DNA from 4 places in the Geodermatophilus sp. SYSU D00703 genome. Region 1 is predicted to be linked to each of the others. Evidence: riboswitches for the same ligand, from Rfam matches in the RefSeq annotation. Region 1 holds a riboswitch; each other region holds the start of a gene.

Region 1 (4,201 bases):
CCACCAGTGGCAGCGCCAGCAGCCGGCCGCGCCAGCCGGTCAGGGTGTCCCGGCGCGGCGTGAAGCGCAGCAGCGCCCGCCGCAGCCCCTCGCCGTAGAGCGACAGCGGCAGCAGGGCCAGGACGACGTCGAGCAGCCCCATCCCCACGCCGGCCCGCGCCAGCGCGCGCAGCGCCTCGGGGGCGCCCAGCTGCGACGGGAGCAGCCCGGCCAGCCGTGCGGCGAGGTCGGTGACGGTGTCCGCGGAGGTGACCAGCGCGGTCAGGCGGACGGCGACCAATAGCAACGGCACCACCGCGATGCCGGCGTAGAACGTCAGCCCGGCGGCGATCAGCGCGAGGTCCCGGCCGTGCAGCCGCCGTCCGGCCCCGCGGATCAGGGCACGGGTCTCCCGGCGCAGGTCCACCGGCCCATGCCACCAGGTGTGGGCCGATCCCGCCCGATCGGGGGCCTCCTTCAGCGGCGGTCGAGCAGCGCGCGGGCCGCCGCGTAGCCGCCCAGGCCGCTCACGGCCCCGCCGCGCACCGTCCCGCCGGAGGAGGCCGCGACCACCCGCGGGTGGGCCGTCGCCACACCCCAGGTGCCCACCTCCGCGTCCGTCTCGGCGACCGGCCAGCACAGGTCGCCGTGGAAGATGTGCCCGCCCGGCATCGCCAGCGACTCCTCCACGTCCAGCGGCGAGGCGGCCTGCAGGCAGGGTTCTCCCGTGGCGTCCGGGGCCAGGCAGTCCAGCAGCGGCTCCTCCAGGTGCGCGTCGAGCTGGGCGACCACCCGCCGCACGGCCTCCCGGCGAGTGCCGACGGGGTCCTCCCGGAAGAGCGCGGCCGGCGTGTGCAGGCCGAACAGGGTGAGCGTCTGGTAGCCGGCCGCCCGTTCCGCCGGCCCGAGGATCGACGGGTCCGACAGCGAGTGGCAGTAGACCTCGAACGGGATGACGTCGGGCAGCCGGCCGGCGGCGGCCTGCGCGTGGGCCGCGTCGAGCTGCGAGGCGGCCTCGTCGACGTGGAACGTGCCGGCGAAGGCCACGGCCGGGTCCACGCCCGACCGCAGCCGCGGCAGCCGGGCCAGCACCATGTTGACCTTGAGCTGGGCGCCGTCCGGGGTGGTCCGCGGCGCGACGCCGAACAGCCGGTCGAGGACGGCCGGTGCCGCCCCCGAGACGACCCAGCTCGCGTCGACGGCGTGCTCGCCGCCCTCGTCGTCGGTCCAGTGCACGGTCGCGCCGTCGGGCCGGGGCTCGAGCGCGGTGACCGTCGCCCGGGTGAGCAGCTCCGCGCCGGCGCTGCGCGCGGCGGCGGCCATGGCCCCGGTGACCGCGCCCATCCCGCCGACGGGCACCCGCCACCGGCCGGTGCCGTTGCCGACCAGGTGGTACAGGAAGCAGCGACCGGCCAGGCCGTCGGCGGCGTGCATGTCGGCGAAGGTGCCGATCAGCCCGTCGGTCAGCGCGACCCCGCGGACGACGTCGTGGGCCAGCTCGTCGGCCACCACGTCGGCCAGCGGCCGCTCGAGGAGGTCCTGCCACAGCTGCGGGTCGCGCAGCCGCCCCGCCAGCTGGGCGGGGGAGACCAGCGGCTCGGTCAGCGTCGGGGCGAGGTCCTCGGCGAGGTCGGCCAGCCGGCCGTAGAAGCGCCGCCAGCCGGCCAGCTCGTCGTCGGACCCGGTGAGGTCCCGGAACGACGCGGCGGTGGCCGGGCCCTCGTCCCGCTCGACCAGCAGCCCGGTGTGCCCGGGGACGGCGGTGTAGGACGCCACCGCGCGGTCGGCCAGGGTCACCTCCAGGCCGAGGTCGGCGACGATGCGGTCGGGCAGCAGGCTGACCAGGTACGAGTACGCCGACAGCCGGACGTCGACCCCCGCGAAGACCTGCCGGCTCACCGCGGCGCCGCCGACCTGCTCGAGCCGCTCGAGGACCAGCACCGACCAGCCGGCGCGGGCGAGGTAGGCGGCGGCCACCAGGCCGTTGTGCCCGGCCCCCACGACGACGGCGTCGTACCTGCTGCGTGCGCTCACCCGGCGGACCGTAGCGCGTGGGCCGGCGGGTCAGCCGCCCTGCGTCGGGGCGTTCTCGCTGTCCGAGCAGTCGGCCCGGTCGCTGCCGGCCTCGGCGGCACCGCAGTCGGTCGTGCCGCGGTCGACGTCGGTGTTGGAGTTGTTGCTGCTGCTGCACCCGGCGAGCGCCCCGACGAGGGCGAGCACCACCAGGGGTCGCTTGAGGTCCATGAGACGCACATACCCCGTCGCCCCGTCGGCGCACCACCGGCCCCGCGCGTCCCAGGGGTAACGGCGACCAGCGGGGTCGAGGTGAGAGTCCACGAAATCACAACTCGGTAATTGTCACCGGAGCGTCACGGCCCTTACGGTGTGTGTGTCCGTCGGGGCGTTCCGTTACCGAAATGGGTGACACCCCGCGGGCGCCGCCGAGCCGGGTCGCCAGACCCGGGCCGGGGACCCACCGCAGCACTGGGGTGAAGCACGCACGGCTCCGGCCGGGCGCGCCGGGCGCCTTCCCGTCCGAACCCGTCAGCTAACTCGGTAGGCGGCTCGTGGAAGAACGGAGAGCCGCCAGACCATGGCGTCCGCCCGCGCCGCTCGGCGCGCTGCCCTCGTCCTCGCCGCCGCCGTCGGCGTCGCCTTCGTCCCCAACGCCGCCGGGGCGGAGGAGCCGGCCACCGCCTCGGAGGCCGCGGCCCTGGTCGCCGCCCGCGGGCACGACCTCGAGGTCGTCACCGAGCAGTTCAACGAGGCGCGGGAGGCCCTCGCCGCGCAGCAGGCGGCCGCCGAGGCCGCGGCAGCGCAGGTCACCGAGGCGCAGGCCGTGGCCACCGCCGCGCAGCAGCAGGTGAGCGGCATCGCCCGGAGCGCCTTCACCGGCGAGAGCATGGGGTCGCTGCAGGCCCTGATGACCAGCGGCTCGGCCGAGGAGTTCGTCAACCGGGTGACGCTGCTGCAGACCGTCGCCGGTCACCAGGGCGAGGTGCTCGACCAGGCCGTCACCGCCGGGGAGACCGCCGCCCAGGCCCAGGCCGAGGCCGACCGGGTGGCCGCCGAGGCGCAGGAGGCGTACGACGCCGTTGCTGAGCAGCAGGCCGGCCTCCAGGCGCAGATCGCCGAGTACCAGGCCGACTACGCGCGGCTGAGTGCCGACGAGCGGCGGGCCGCCCTGGAGGCCGCGGCCTCCGCGCACGGCGACGAGGAGCGGGCCAGCCGCGGCGAGCGCGAGGCGGCGCCCACGGGCGGGGCGCCCGTCGTCGCCGGCAGCGGCTCGCTCCAGGCGGTGATCGACACGGCCATGGCCCAGCGCGGCAAACCCTACGTCTGGGCGGCCTCGGGCCCCGGCTCCTACGACTGCTCCGGCCTGGTGCAGTACGCCTTCCGCGCGGCGGGGATCAGCCTGCCGCACTCCAGCCGGATGCAGTCGCAGATGGGGCAGCAGGTCTCCCGCGCCGAGGCCCGCCCCGGTGACCTGGTCGCCTTCTACAGCCCGGTGAGCCACATCGGCATCTACCTCGGCAACGGCCAGATGGTGCACGCGCCGACGTCCGGCGACGTCGTCAAGGTCGCCAGCGTCGACGTCATGGGCGCCACCCCGAAGTTCAACCGCATCGTCGGCTGACAGAAGGACCCGAGAAGGACCCCGAGAAGGACCCCGAGAAGGACCCCGAGAAGGACTCCGTCCTCCCCACCGCTCGCAGGCTCGCGGCGGGGCCCTGGACGGGGCCGCCCGACCCCTCGCAGGCTCGCGGCGGGGCCCTGGACGGGGCCGCCCGACCCCTCGCAGGCTCGCGGCACGCCTCAGGACGGGGCCGACCGGAGCCCCCGGACGCCTCGCGCGTCCGGGGGCTCCGTCGCGTCTTGACCCACCGTCCCATAGCGTGAACACTGCTCTCAGGAGAGAGCATCGATCACAAGAGGGAGGCCGGCGATGGCGCTGGCGTGGCAGTGGACCTGGGCGGGCGTCGCGTTCGCCACCGAGCTCGGCGCGCTCGTCGCCCTCGGCCTGTGGGGGTGGAGCACCGGCGGGACGACGGCGACGCGGTGGCTCCTGGCCCTCGGGGTCCCCCTCGCGGCGGCGGTCCTGTGGGGCCTGTTCGCCGCCCCGCAGGCCGTGGTGCAGGTAGCGGCCCTCGCCGTCCTGACGAAGGTCGTGGTCTTCGGGGTCGCCGGCGCCGCCCTTGTGACGGCGGGGCTGCCGCGCGTG
Region 2 (4,201 bases), on a different contig from region 1:
CGGCCCGCTGACCGTGACCGCCGCCGGGGACGCCCTCAGCATGTCGATGGGGCCGCCGGACCTGCCCACGACCTTCGCCCTGACCCACCACACCGGGGACACGTTCACCTTCGAGACCGTCGGCGAGAACGCCAACGGGCTCGCCGGAGCGATCTTCACGGTGGAGGGCGACCGGGCCGCGACCGTCCGGCTCGACTTCTACGACCGCACCGGGCTGGGCACCTTCACCCGCGAGTAGCGTCGCGACCACCCGGCCCGCGGAGCGCACCGGCCGGGCGCGGCGATAGGTTGGGCGGCATGCCGATCGAGTCGCCGGGGGGTGTGCCGGCGGGGACGATCCGCGACCTGGGGTTGCCCGGGCGGGCCGTGGCCGCGCTGCTGCGCGCGGGCGTGACCACGACCGAGGAGCTGGCGGGGCTCAGCCGGCGCGAGCTCGCCGCGATCGACGGGCTCGGCCCGGGCCTGATCTCCGCGATCCGGAACGCCGTCCCCGAGCCGGTCGGCCAGGCCCCCCGCGCGGCCCCGTCGGAGGCCGAGGTGCACGCCGAGGCGGTCGCCGCGGGCATCGAGCCGCCCGACGGCGAGGCGCCGATCCCGCCGCCCATCCCGTCGTTCGAGTCGCTGCGGGCGCCGCGGCGGCGGACGACCGTCGACCTGATCGTCCCGGCGACGCCACCCCCCGACGAGTCCGCTCCGGCCGCGGGACCGCGGCCCGCTCCGGCGAGCGGCCCCCGCCCGGCCACGTACGCCGACCTGCGGCGCCTGTGCGTGCGCGGGACCCGGGCCGCGGCCGGCGTGCCGGTGCGCCTGGCGTGGTGGTCGCTGCGCGCGCCGGTCGCCGGGCTGCGGCGGCTGCTCTCCCGCTAGCCCCCCGTCCGCTGGTCGGCGTCCTCGCCGGGACGCCGACCGGCCGCGACGACCTCGGTCAGGGTCTGGCCGTCGCGGGCGATCCACGCCCGGCCGTCGTCGGTGAGCACGAGCGGGCGCTGGATCAGCCGGGGGTGCTCGGCCAGCAGGCGGATCCACGTGTCGGCGTCCCGGGGCAGGTCGCGCAGCCCCAGCTCGCGGGCGAGCGGCTCGGACATCCGCGTGACGTCCCAGGGCTCGAGGTGGAGGGCGGCCAGCGCGGCGCGCAGCTCCGCCTCGCTCGGCGGGTCCTCGAGGTAGCGGCGCAGCGTGTACTCGACGCCGGCCTCCTCCAGCTGGGCGCGCGCGGTGCGGCACTTGGAGCAGGACGGGTTGAACCAGACCTCCACGGCTCCACCCTAGGGCCGGGCTCCGCGCCGCGAGGACGTCGAGCAGCCGCCGCGTGAGCAGCGCGGCCGCCGCCGGGTCGCAGGACGCCAGCGTGCGGCCGGCGGGGCGGCGCCGCGCGGATCCATGGCCCCTACACGTCCGGGCCGTCGAGCGGGGGAGGCGCGACCCGCATCACCCGACGAATCGTCGGCGCGCGATTGTCACAAACGCATAACGGCGGTTACGGTGGGTACGTCCGCGCGGTCGTCACGTCCCCTTCCGGGGAAGCCGAGCGGTCGCCGCCGAGTCGCCCTCCGGGGCGGGCCGGGGACCCATCGCAGTACTGGGGTGAATCCCGCTCCCGGGCACGAGTCCGGGGCGGGTAGGGCCGCTTCCCGCCCGAACCCGTCAGCTAACTCGGTAGGCGGCCATCGGAAGAACGGAGAGCCGCCGGATGGCGTGCCGCTGCCCTGCCGGACACCCGCCTTCGCACCGGTACCGGGCGCGCCCGCGCACCTGATCGCCCGCGACCGTCCCCGACCGCGCCGCCAGCGGCACCACGCGAGCACCTCGCTCGACCGGCACCCCCGCCGTCCCCCCGTGGTCCGCGCACCGGCCGGTCCCCCCGGACCGTCGCCCGCCCGACCGCCCTCCCCGCCGCACCCGCGTCCCGCCGCGGGCTCCGCTGCGCCCGCACACCCGGAGCACCCCACCCCATGGACCCCCGAACCACCACGTCCCGCCGCGCCGACCGTCGTGGCACCCTCCGCTCGCGCCGCCGTCCGGCCCTCCTCCTGGGCACGGCCGTCGCCGGCGCCGTCATGGCGAACGTCCTCGTCGGGACGGGTCCGCCGGCGCAGGCCGAAGCCGGCGCGTCGGAGTCGGTCAGCGTCGCCGAGCAGCTCGGGCTGACCGCGCAGTCCGCCCCCGTCGAGGTCGACGCGGCGCCGGCCCCGGACCTGCAGCCGCTCGAGGACCTCACCGCCAGCCGCGCCTCCCGCGAGGCCGAGCAGACCGCCGCGCAGCAGGCGCAGGCCGCCGCCGACCAGGCCGTGCTCGACCGGCAGAAGGCCGAGGCCGAGGCCGCCGCGCGGGCCGCCGCCGAGGCCGAGGCGGCCGCCCGGCAGGAGGCCGAGGCCGCCGCGCGAGCCGCCGCACCGGAGCAGGCGGCGCCCGCGCGAGCCGCTGCGGCCGCGCCGGGCGCGGTCGCCCGCATCACCAACACCGCCGGGAGCATCAAGGCGGCCGCGCAGGCCGCCGCGAACGCCGTCGTCTCCACCGTGCCCGGCGCCGCCGGCATCACGCTGGGCGGCACCCGCGCCAGCGCGGCTGACCCCGGCGGCCACCCCTCCGGGCTGGCCGTGGACTACATGGTCCTCACCGACGCCGACCTCGGCGACGCCATCGTCCAGTACCACAGGGACCACTGGGACGAGCTCGGCGTCGACTACCTCATCTGGCAGCAGCGGATCCTGCAGTCACCGAACGGTTCCTTCGAGCGGATGGCCGACCGCGGCGGCGTGACCGCCAACCACTTCGACCACGTCCACGTGAACTACCGGGGCTGATCCCCGGCCGACGGCCGCGGGGAGGACCGTGGAGGGAGTCCCCGGGTCCGTCGGGAGGTGGGATGCCGGCGCTCGAACCGGGAACCGTGGCCGAGCAGCTCGCCGCCGTCCGGGAGGACCCGCTGCGGGTCCTGGTCGTCGGCGCGGGCGTGGCGGGGTGACGCTCGCGCTGTGCCTCCGCGGAGCCGGGCTGCACCCGTTCCTGCCGGAACGACGGCCCTCCGGCGCCGACCGGGGCCACGTGCTCGGACTGGTCCCGCTGGTCGACCCGGCGCTGCGGCACCTGCAGGTGGGGGGCACCTACCGCGAACGCAGCGTGCCCGTCCGCCGGTACACGCTGCGGGACCGGGCGGGCCGGCCGCTGCGGGAGTACTCCTTCGAGAGCCTGCTGGCCTCCGGGGACCACCGCGGCATCGAGCGGGGCGAGCTCCTGGCGGTCCCGGCCGCCGCGGGGGGACGGGTCAGCAACGGCGCGACCGTGACCCGGATCGAGCAGGACGGCGGCCGGGTCCGGGCGTACGACACCGGCTGGGGCGGCTGGGTCGGCTGGACCGACCCGGACGACGCGCCGGACCGGTACGAGGAGTGCTGGGGGCGGGGGTTCTTCCTCGGCACGTACCCGGTCCGGGGCCGGGTCGGGGTCTTCCTGGGTGGCCCGCGCCGGGACACCGCCCGCGGAGCCGCGGAGTTCGTTGGCCGGGTGCGCGGGCGGCTGCGGGCCGACGACGCCCGGCTCGAGCGCGCGCTCCGCACGGTCGCCGCCGGCCACGGCACCCACTACTGGCCGATGACCGACGTCCGGGCCCGCACGTGGACCTCGCGCCGGGTGGTCCTGCTGGGTGACGCCGCGGCCGGGTTCCTCCCGACCGCGGGCATCGGGGCCGCCATGGCGATCGAGTCCGCGGACGTGCTGGGCCGGTCGCTGGCGCGGGCCACGCCGGGGTCCGTGCCCGCCGTGCCGCGGGACCACGAGGCCCGGCAGCGCCCCCGCGTGGAGTCCGCGCAGCGCACCTCACGCGTCCTGGGCCGGCTGGTGTTCCGCACGTCCCGGCCGGCCGCCGTCGTCCGCGACCTGGCCTCGCGGTTCGTGCCGCTCGACCGGGCGCTGGCCCCGATCGTCCGGCTCGTGGCCGACCGGCCGCGCGGCGGCTGAGGCCTCGTCGGGACAGGACGCCGGGCCGCCGGCCTGCGGTGGCGGCGTCCCTGCGCGGGGTGTGCCATGGGCCTGCAGGCGTCCGCCGCCAGGAGGCACCGTGAGCACCTCCGCCTGACCCGATCCGGCCCCTGACCCGACGAGAGGCCCCAGCCCGTGAAGCTCCTGCTCCCCGACTCCGTCCCGCTGGTGCCGGACCTGCCCGACGGCGTCCGCGCGGTCACCTACGACGCCTCGGCACCCG
Region 3 (4,201 bases), on a different contig from region 1:
ACGGCCGGTCGCGGAGGTGCCCGAGGCCGCGCCCGGCGAGCACGACCGGCAGGAAGCGGGCGGCGCTGAGCACCGTGGTCACCGGCAGCCGGGACATCCGCACCCGGTGCAGCTCCGCCCACACCGCCGTCGGCGGGGCGTCGATCCACTGGGCCTGGCGGGTGACGTGGTCGGCGGCCGGCACGACGTCGTCGAGGTCCACGCGGCTCCCGTACCCGGTCCGAGAGCGTGGTGTGCACCCAGCGCGGTCCCGGACGGCGCCGGACCGCGCTGGGTGCACAGGGCGTCAGCTCGCCCGGCGGTCCTGCAGGGGCGGGTAGTCGGTGTAGCCCTCGGGGCCGGCCGCGTAGAACAGGTGCGACCGGATCTCGTTCTCCGGGTGCTCGCCGGCCCAGCGCTGCACCAGGTCGGGGTTGGCGATGACCGGACGGCCCACGGCGACCGCGTCGGCGTGGGCGGCCTCGATCAGCTGCACCGCCTCCTCGCGCGTGGTGACGGCGCCGAAGCCGCTGTTGGCGATCAGCGGGCCGCCGAATCGCCGGCGCAGCTCCTGCACCAGCTCCCCGGCCGGCTCGCGGTGCAGCACCGACAGGTAGGCCAGGCCCAGCGGGGCGAGCTGGTCGAGCAGCGCGCCGTAGGTCGCGCGGACGTCGTCCCGGTCGGTCTCGAGGGCGTCCTGGATGTCGTGCTCGGGCGAGATCCGCAGGCCGACCCGGCCGGCGCCGATCGCCGCGGCCACCGCCGTCACCACCTGGACGACGAAGCGCGCCCGGTTCTCGGGGGACCCGCCGTACTCGTCGGTCCGCCGGTTGGACGCCGGGGAGAGGAACTCGTGCAGCAGGTAGCCGTTGGCGCCGTGGATCTCCACGCCGTCGAGGCCGGCCTCGATCGCGCGGCGGGCGGCGGAGACGAAGTCCTGCACGACGTCGCGGGCCTCGGCCACGGTGAGCGCGTGCGGCACCGGGTAGGGCTGCTTGCCCTTCTCCGTGTGCCCCTCGCCGTCGATGGCGATGGCGCTGGGCGCCACGACGCGGCGGCCGCCGTTGACGTCGGGGTGGGTGACCCGGCCGCCGTGCATGACCTGCATGACGATCCGGCCGCCGCGGGCGTGCACGGCCTCGGCGACGCGGCGCCAGCCCTCGACCTGCTCGTCGGTGACGATGCCGGGCTGGCCGACGAACGCCTGCGACTCGGGGCTGGGGTAGGTGCCCTCGGTGACGATCAGCCCGACGCCGGCACGCTGCCGGTAGTGCTCGACGACGAGGTCGCCGGGGACGCCGGAGGCGCCGGAGCGCATGCGGGTGAGCGGGGCCATCACGACGCGGTTGGCGAGCTCGAGGTCGCCCAGGGTCACGGGGGAGAACAGGTCCACGGGGAGTTCGACGCTCGACGGAGGGGTCGCCATTCCGGCCGGCGACCGTCACGGCGCTCACAGTGACGCGCGCCTCGCGAGACCCACTATGCCGCCACAGTGGATCGTCGGCCGTCGAGTGGCGGGATGTGTGAGGCGTTCTTACGGTGACTGCGTCCGGCCGATCGTCGCCTCCCGAGCCTGGGGAGCCCGCGCCGGACGCCGCCGAGTCGCTCCCACCGCAGTGGGCGCGAGCCGGGGACCCACCCGCACCACCCGGGGTGAGTCCCGCTCCCGGGCATCATCCGGGAGCGGGTAGGGCACTCCCAGCCCGAACCCGTCAGCTGACCCGGTAGGCGGCCCGGGGAGAGAAGGAGAACCACCGCGCCCGGGGCCTCGACCCCCCGCGCCCTCCAGGTCCGGGACCGTCGCGGTCCCGCCTGCCCACCCCCAGGGACCAGCCGCACGGCACGCAGTGTCGGTCGACGGCTCCTCGCCGGGCGCCCGTGTCCGGCCGGTGCCGCGCGCCCAGCTGACGACACGGCGACCGCCGCGGCCGGTCCCGCACGCCCCGGCGCCGATGGTGCCGGGCACCGCACAACACGAGGAACCCGCACCATGCACAACCAGCACACCCACCGACCGCGCTCCCTGCACCGGCTCGCCGCCGTCGGTGTCCTGACCCTCGCCCTCGCTCTGGCCCCCGCCGCCCAGTCGGTCGCCCGGGCAGAGGGGAGCCACGGCCTGGCCGGGATCAGCGCCGGCGAGAAGCAGGCCTACAAGGACCACGCCCTGGGCCAGGTCGGTGGCAACCGGACCCAGTTCGGCTGCCTCGACCAGCTCTGGGAACGGGAGAGCGGCTGGAACCCCCACGCCCAGAACCCGAGGAGCTCCGCGTACGGCATCCCCCAGTTCCTCGACTCGACCTGGGCCATGACCGGCATCCGCAAGACGTCGGACCCGTACCGGCAGATCAAGGCCGGGCTGATCTACATCGGGAAGCGGTACGGCAGCGCCTGTGGGGCGTGGCAGCACTCCCGGACCAGCGGCTGGTACTGAGCCGCGAGACACCGAGGGCCCGCTCCCCGCGCGGCGCGGGCCCTCCGGCCGACCTCAGCCGGTCGCCATGGCCTCAGCCGGTCGCCATGGCCTCGGCAGTGAGCTCGACCGAGCGCAGCCGGCCCTCCGTGCCGGGGAACTGGTGCGCCACGATCAGTTCGTCGGCGTCGGCCTGCTTCGCGAAGCCCTGGAGGTACTCGCGCACCTCGGCCGGGGTCCCGACGGCGGTGTGGGTCAGCATCGTGTCGACGTGCAGGCCGGCACCGCCCTCGAGCAGCAGCCGCGCCTCGTCGTCCGTCAGCGAGCGGCCGCGGCCGAAGAGCCCGACGGCCAGCGTCCGGCGGACGGCGGCGTAGGCCTCCTCGGCCGCCGCGCGGGTGTCGGCCGCGACGACGTTCACGCCGGCGATGACGTGGGGCTCGGCGAGCTGCTCGGACGGCTGGAACTCTCGCCGGTAGGCCGCGACCGCGGGCTCGAGCATCGCCGGGGCGAAGTGCGACGCGAACGCGTACGGCAGGCCGAGCGCGGCGGCCAGCGTCGCCCCGAACATCGACGAGCCCAGCACGTACAGCGGCACGTGCGAGCCCTTTCCGGGGATCGCGTCGACGCCGGGCACCCGGGAGTCGCCGGCCAGGTAGGCCTGCAGCTCGAGGACGTCCTGCGGGAAGCGGTCGGCCGAGCGGGGGTCGCGGCGCAGCGCGTACATCGTGCTCTGGTCCGAGCCGGGGGCCCGACCCAGGCCCAGGTCGATCCGGCCCGGGTACATCGCGTCGAGGGTGCCGAACTGCTCGGCGATGGTCAGCGGCGCGTGGTTGGGCAGCATGACGCCGCCGGCGCCGAGCCGGATGGAGGACGTGTGCGCGCCGACGTGCGCGATCAGCACGCTGGTCGCCGACGACGCGATCTGCGGCATGTTGTGGTGCTCGGCGTACCAGACCCGGCGGTAGCCGGTCTGCTCGGCGCGCTGCGCGAGCGCGACGCTGGCGGCGATGCTGTCGGCCGCGGTCGAGCCCTTGGCGATCGGCGCCAGGTCGAGGATGGACAGCGGGGTGCTCATGGGGCGGTACCTCTCGCGTGGTGTTGCCACGAGCAACCGATCCGGCGCCGCTGCCCTTCCCGGGTGTGTCACTCCTCGTACTCGGGCCCCACCGAGCCGGTCTCCACCTCGCCGGCCCGCTGGTACGTGGCGATCAGCGCGCCCGAGCCGGTCGCCTTCGACGTGGTCAGCCGCCAGGTGCGCGGGACCGCCCCCTCGCCGAACAGCCGCTTGCCCTGGCCGAGGGTGACCGGGAAGACGACCAGCCGCAGCTCGTCGACCAGGTCCTCGTGCAGCAGCGTCTGCACCAGCCCGGCCGAGCCGTGCACCTGCAGCTCACCGCCGTCCTCGGCCTTGAGCGCCCGGACGGCGGCGGGCACGGGGCCCTCCAGCAGCCGTGCGGTCTCCCACTCCACCGCGGTGAGGGTCCGCGACGCGACGTACTTGGTCTTGTCGTTGAGGCCGGTCGAGACCGCGCTGCTCTCGTCGCGCATCTTCGGCCAGGACGCGTAGAAGATGTCGTAGGTGCGCCGGCCGAGCAGGAAGTCCTGCGCCGGGACGAACCACTCCTCCATCTGGGTGCCGAGGTCGTCGTCGAAGTGCGGCACCAGCCAGCCCTCGTACGAGAACCCGCCCTCCGGGTCCTCGCCGGGTCCGCCGGGGGCCTGCATGACGCCGTCCAGCGTGACGAACGTGGTGACGACGAGCGGTCGCATCGAGTCCCTCCTCGGGTCCGGCCGGCCGCGGTGACCGGT
Region 4 (4,201 bases), on a different contig from region 1:
GGTCCCAGGGCGCAGGCGCCGGTGACCCTCGCGTGCTCGGTGCGATACCGGTCCGACGGGGAGGCGTGGACGGTGGCGAGGTGGCCTCTCTGGTCGGCACGGCCGCCGCCCGCCCGATGCTGGAGCGGGGCGAGGGCGGGTCGATCGTCCTGACCAGCTCGACGGCGGGCCTGGTGGCGTTCCCGAACTCGGGCCACTACCCAGCCGCCAAGCACGGCGTCACCGGGCTGATGCGCACGCTGGCCGTCGAGCTCGCGCCGGCGCGGATCCGGGTGAACTCGGTGCACCCGACCACGGTCGACACCCCGATGGTGCAGAACCCGGCCACGTACGAGGTGTTCGGCCTGCCCGGAGCCAGCCGGGAGGAGGCCGCCGAGGGCTGCAAGGCGGTCAACGCGCTCCCGGTCCCCTGGGTCGAGGCGGTCGGCATCAGCAACGCCGTCCTGTTCCCGCCTCCGACGAGGCGCGCTACGTGACCGGCATGGCCTTCCAGGTCGACGCCGGCGGCACCGCGCCGTACCGGATCGCGCCGGAGACATGACCCGTCCCGGAGGGCACGCGGGCCCCGGCCGCGCGCGGCGGCCGGGGCCCGGGGGAGTCGTGGGCCGAGGGGTCAGCCGCGGTAGTTGGTGTGGACGTGGTCGAAGTGGTTGGCCGTCACGCCACCGCGGTCGGCCATCGGCTTCCAGGCCCCGGTCGGCGAGGTCAGGATCCGCTGCTGCCAGATGACGTACTCCACGCCGAGCTCGTCCCAGTGGTCGATGTGGTACTGGGCGATGGCGTCGCCGAGGGCGGCGTCGGTCAGGACCATGTAGTCCACCGCCAGCCCGGAGGGGTGACCGTGCGGGTCGACCGCGCTGGCGCGGGTGCCGCCGAGGGTGATGCCGGCGGCGCCGGGCACGTCGGAGACGACGGCGTTCGCGGCGGCCTGCGCGGCCGGCTTGATCGGCCCGGCGCTGTTGCTGATCTGCGCGGGCGCAGGCGCCGGGGCCGCCGGAGCGGCGGCGGCGACGGCCGCTGGCGCCGAGTTGCCCACGCTGCCTGCCTCGACGGGCGCCGCCGGGGCAGCCGGAGCGGCCGAGGCGGCCGAGGTGGCGCCGGTCACCAGCAGGACCTGACCCGGGACGATCAGGTTCGGGTCACTGCCGATCACGCCGACGTTGCGCTCGTACAGCTCCCGCCACGGCTGGTCGACCGCACCGGCGATCTCCGCGACCGTGTCGCCGAGCTGGACCGTGTAGTCGTCCACCGCGGCGGGGGCCGGCTCGGCGGCGGGGGCCGGCGCGAGGACCGGTGCCTCCGCGACGGTGGTGGAGGGGGTCCCGTCCGCGGCCTGGGCCGGGGAGCTGCTGAGGACGCCGAGTCCGACGACGGTGGCCCCGGCCGCGACGGGGGCCTTGGCGATCGCCTTCTTGGTGCGGACGTAGCGGGGCGCGCGGTGCTTTGCCATGGGTGGTCTCCGATCACCGCCGGCGAGGTGAGCTGTCGGGTTCGGGCGATCGGTGCCCGGCCGCGGATCGCGGCTCCACCCCGAGACGCGCCGTGCCGTGAGCCGGAGCGCGCCGTGGAACGTGGGTCCCCCACCCCTGCCCTGAGGTCGGTGTGGATGGCAGCCGGTGGGCAGGGTTTGGCGGACCGGCGCCGCGCTCTCGTTTGCTGAGCGCAGCCAAAACGCTACGTACTGTCATGTGCATTGTCGCCGTGACGGCCGTCACACCGTGGTGTTCGTGAGACGGACGCGCTGGTCGGGACGCGCGTCCGCGCGTCCCGTGGACTGCGACACAGTCGGGTGCGTTCGGGCCCTGCCTGCACCGGGACGATCGGGCTTTCCCCAGGGCTCGCCCGGGTGTCGACTGCAGGTCGATCCACGACGGGACGGTGGTGGCGCACGGCTGGAGGACGGAGACGGACATGCCCGATCCCCCGACCCGCCGCGGCCGGACCGGTGCCCCTCGGGACCTCACCCGGCGGCAGCTGCTGCAGGGCGCCGTCCTCGTCGGGGCCGGCGTGGGCCTCGGCGGTCTCGCCGGCCGTGGGTCACTCGCGCTCGGCGGCCCGGCGCTCCTGCGGTCGCGACCCGAGGCACGGTGGGGCGTGCAGAGCGGGGACGTGACCGCACGCTCGGCGGTCGTCTGGTCAAGGACCGACCGCCCGGCCCGGATGCACGTCGAGGTGGCCGCCACGGCGGACTTCCGCAGGCCCCACGCGCAGCGGTGGATCGACGTGGGGCCGGACACCGACCACACCGGGAAGGTGCTGGTCGACGGCCTGCCGCCGGGGACGGAGCTGTTCTACCGGGTCACCTTCACCGGGGACGACGACCCCGGGCGCGCCGGCGAACCGCTCGTCGGCCGGCTGGTCACCGCCCCGGTCGACCGGCGGGACGTGAGCTTCAGCTGGTCCGGCGACGTCGCCGGGCAGGGCTGGGGGATCAACCCCGGCACCGGCGGCATGACCGGCTTCGAGGCGGTCCGCCGGCTCGCGCCGGACTTCTTCGTCCACTCCGGCGACAACGTCTACGCCGACGGGCCGCTGACGGAGACCGTCGTCCTCCCCGACGGCACGGTGTGGCGCAACGTGGTCACCCCGGCGAAGAGCAAGGTCGCCGAGACCCTGGACGAGTACCGGGGCCAGTTCCTGTACAACCTGCTCGACGACAACGTGCGCCGCTTCACCGCCGAGGTCCCGCAGTTCCTCCAGTGGAGCGACCACGAGGTGACCGACAACTGGTACCCCCGCGAGGTCCTGGACGACCACCGGTACACCGTGACCGACGTCGACACGCTCGCCGCCCGGGGCCGGCGGGCCTTCCTCGAGTACACACCGGTCGCCGGCAGCCGCATCGACCGCGTCCTGTCCTACGGCCCGCTGCTGGACGTCGTCGCCCTCGACCTGCGCAGTCACCGCGGTCCGAACACGGGGGACACCACCACCGGCGGGCCGGGCGCCCGCATCCTCGGGGAGCAGCAGCTCGCCAGGGCCACCCGGCGGCTGACCACGTCCCGGGCGCTGTGGAAGGTGGTCGCCTCCGACATGCCGATCGGGCTCGTGGTGCCCGACGGTCCGATCGACGTGGACGGCGTCGCCGACCGCGACCCGGGGCGACCGGCCGGCCGGGAGCTGGAGATCGCCCGCCTCCTGTCGGACCTCAGGCGGAGCGGGGTGCGCAACGTCGTCTGGCTCACCGGCGACGTCCACTACACCGCGGCCCACCACTACGACCCGCAGCGCGCGGCCTTCCCCGACTTCGACCCGTTCTGGGAGTTCGTCTCCGGCCCGCTGCACGCCGCGCCCTTCGGGCGCAGTGCGCTCGACGGCACGTTCGGCCCCCGGGTGGTCTTCTCCCGGGTCGCCGACACCCCGAACCGGGCGCCGGGCGACACGTCCCAGTTCCTCGGCTCCGTCCGCATCGACGGGGCGAGCGGGGTCATGACCGTGCAGCTGCGGACCGTCGGCGGGGAGGTCCTGCACCAGACCGAGCTGACCCCCGCCTGACCGGCCGGGCGGTGCGCCGCCCGGGAGGAGCGGGGCCCACACGGCAGCGACCCCCTGCCCGGTTCCCGGGTGCGCACGGGCGTGGGCGGCCGGTCAGTCCTCGAAGATCGCGACGGCGCAGGTCCACCCGGCCGACGCGGAGGAGACCTTCACCGGGAAGCAGGAGACCTCGAACCCGGTGGGCGGCAGGGCCTCGAGGTTGTGCAGCTTCTCGATGTGGCAGTAGCCGATCTCCCGGCCGGCGCGGTGCCCCTCCCAGATCACCGAGGGGTCGTGGTCGACGGCGAAGCGGCGAGCCGTGTGCACGAACGGCGCGTCCCAGCTCCAGGCGTCGGTGCCGGTCAGCCGGACGCCCCGCTCCAGCAGGTACAGGGTGGCCTCCCGCCCCATCCCGCAGCCGGAGGCGACGTAGTCCTCCTGGCCGTAGCGAGCACCGGCCGCGGTGTTGACGAGGACGATCTCCAACGGAGCGAGCGCGTGGTCGATGCGCGCCAGCTCCGCCTCGACGTCCGCGGCGCTGAGCACGTACCCGTCCGGGAAGCGCCGGAAGTCCAGCTTCACGCCCGGCTGCAGGAACCACTCCAGGGGGACCTCGTCGATCGTGATGGCACGGGCGCCGCCGTCCATGACCTTCGAGTAGTGGTACGGGGCGTCGACGTGCGTGCCGCTGTGCGTGGCGATCCGGACGCGCTCGAGCGCCCATCCC

What was found. A riboswitch is a leader RNA that binds a small molecule or an ion and turns the genes downstream of it on or off. The one in region 1 is predicted to bind cyclic di-AMP.
Region 2: another riboswitch for cyclic di-AMP. It lies ahead of ACI782_RS23650 (hypothetical protein); the one in region 1 lies ahead of ACI782_RS13695 (C40 family peptidase).
Region 3: another riboswitch for cyclic di-AMP. It lies ahead of ACI782_RS03655 (aggregation-promoting factor C-terminal-like domain-containing protein); the one in region 1 lies ahead of ACI782_RS13695 (C40 family peptidase).
Region 4: another riboswitch for cyclic di-AMP. It lies ahead of ACI782_RS14365 (LysM peptidoglycan-binding domain-containing protein); the one in region 1 lies ahead of ACI782_RS13695 (C40 family peptidase).

What each region holds. Positions count from the first base shown of each region.
Region 1 is NZ_JBJGYU010000012.1:71,911-76,111, forward strand. Features, by position in the region: partial or broken gene ACI782_RS13680 (YhjD/YihY/BrkB family envelope integrity protein) at 1-406, opposite strand, end outside; gene ACI782_RS13685 (phytoene desaturase family protein) at 457-2,013, opposite strand; gene ACI782_RS13690 (hypothetical protein) at 2,044-2,223, opposite strand; cyclic di-AMP (ydaO/yuaA leader) riboswitch at 2,422-2,557, shown strand; gene ACI782_RS13695 (C40 family peptidase) at 2,573-3,616, shown strand; gene ACI782_RS13700 (YrdB family protein) at 3,926-4,201, shown strand, end outside.
Region 2 is NZ_JBJGYU010000042.1:18,274-22,474, reverse strand. Features, by position in the region: gene ACI782_RS23665 (serine hydrolase) at 1-238, shown strand, start outside; gene ACI782_RS23660 (DNA-directed RNA polymerase subunit alpha C-terminal domain-containing protein) at 298-867, shown strand; gene ACI782_RS23655 (ArsC/Spx/MgsR family protein) at 864-1,256, opposite strand; cyclic di-AMP (ydaO/yuaA leader) riboswitch at 1,527-1,678, shown strand; gene ACI782_RS23650 (hypothetical protein) at 1,953-2,804, shown strand; gene ACI782_RS23645 (FAD-dependent oxidoreductase) at 2,962-3,957, shown strand; gene ACI782_RS23640 (phosphoglycerate dehydrogenase) at 4,114-4,201, shown strand, end outside.
Region 3 is NZ_JBJGYU010000002.1:30,598-34,798, forward strand. Features, by position in the region: gene ACI782_RS03645 (hypothetical protein) at 1-202, opposite strand, end outside; gene ACI782_RS03650 (alkene reductase) at 287-1,372, opposite strand; cyclic di-AMP (ydaO/yuaA leader) riboswitch at 1,565-1,725, shown strand; gene ACI782_RS03655 (aggregation-promoting factor C-terminal-like domain-containing protein) at 1,970-2,410, shown strand; gene ACI782_RS03660 (LLM class flavin-dependent oxidoreductase) at 2,484-3,467, opposite strand; gene ACI782_RS03665 (dihydrofolate reductase family protein) at 3,536-4,162, opposite strand.
Region 4 is NZ_JBJGYU010000013.1:67,315-71,515, reverse strand. Features, by position in the region: gene ACI782_RS14370 (SDR family NAD(P)-dependent oxidoreductase) at 81-476, shown strand; gene ACI782_RS14365 (LysM peptidoglycan-binding domain-containing protein) at 614-1,450, opposite strand; cyclic di-AMP (ydaO/yuaA leader) riboswitch at 1,453-1,613, opposite strand; gene ACI782_RS14360 (alkaline phosphatase D family protein) at 1,912-3,495, shown strand; gene ACI782_RS14355 (cyclase family protein) at 3,589-4,201, opposite strand, start outside.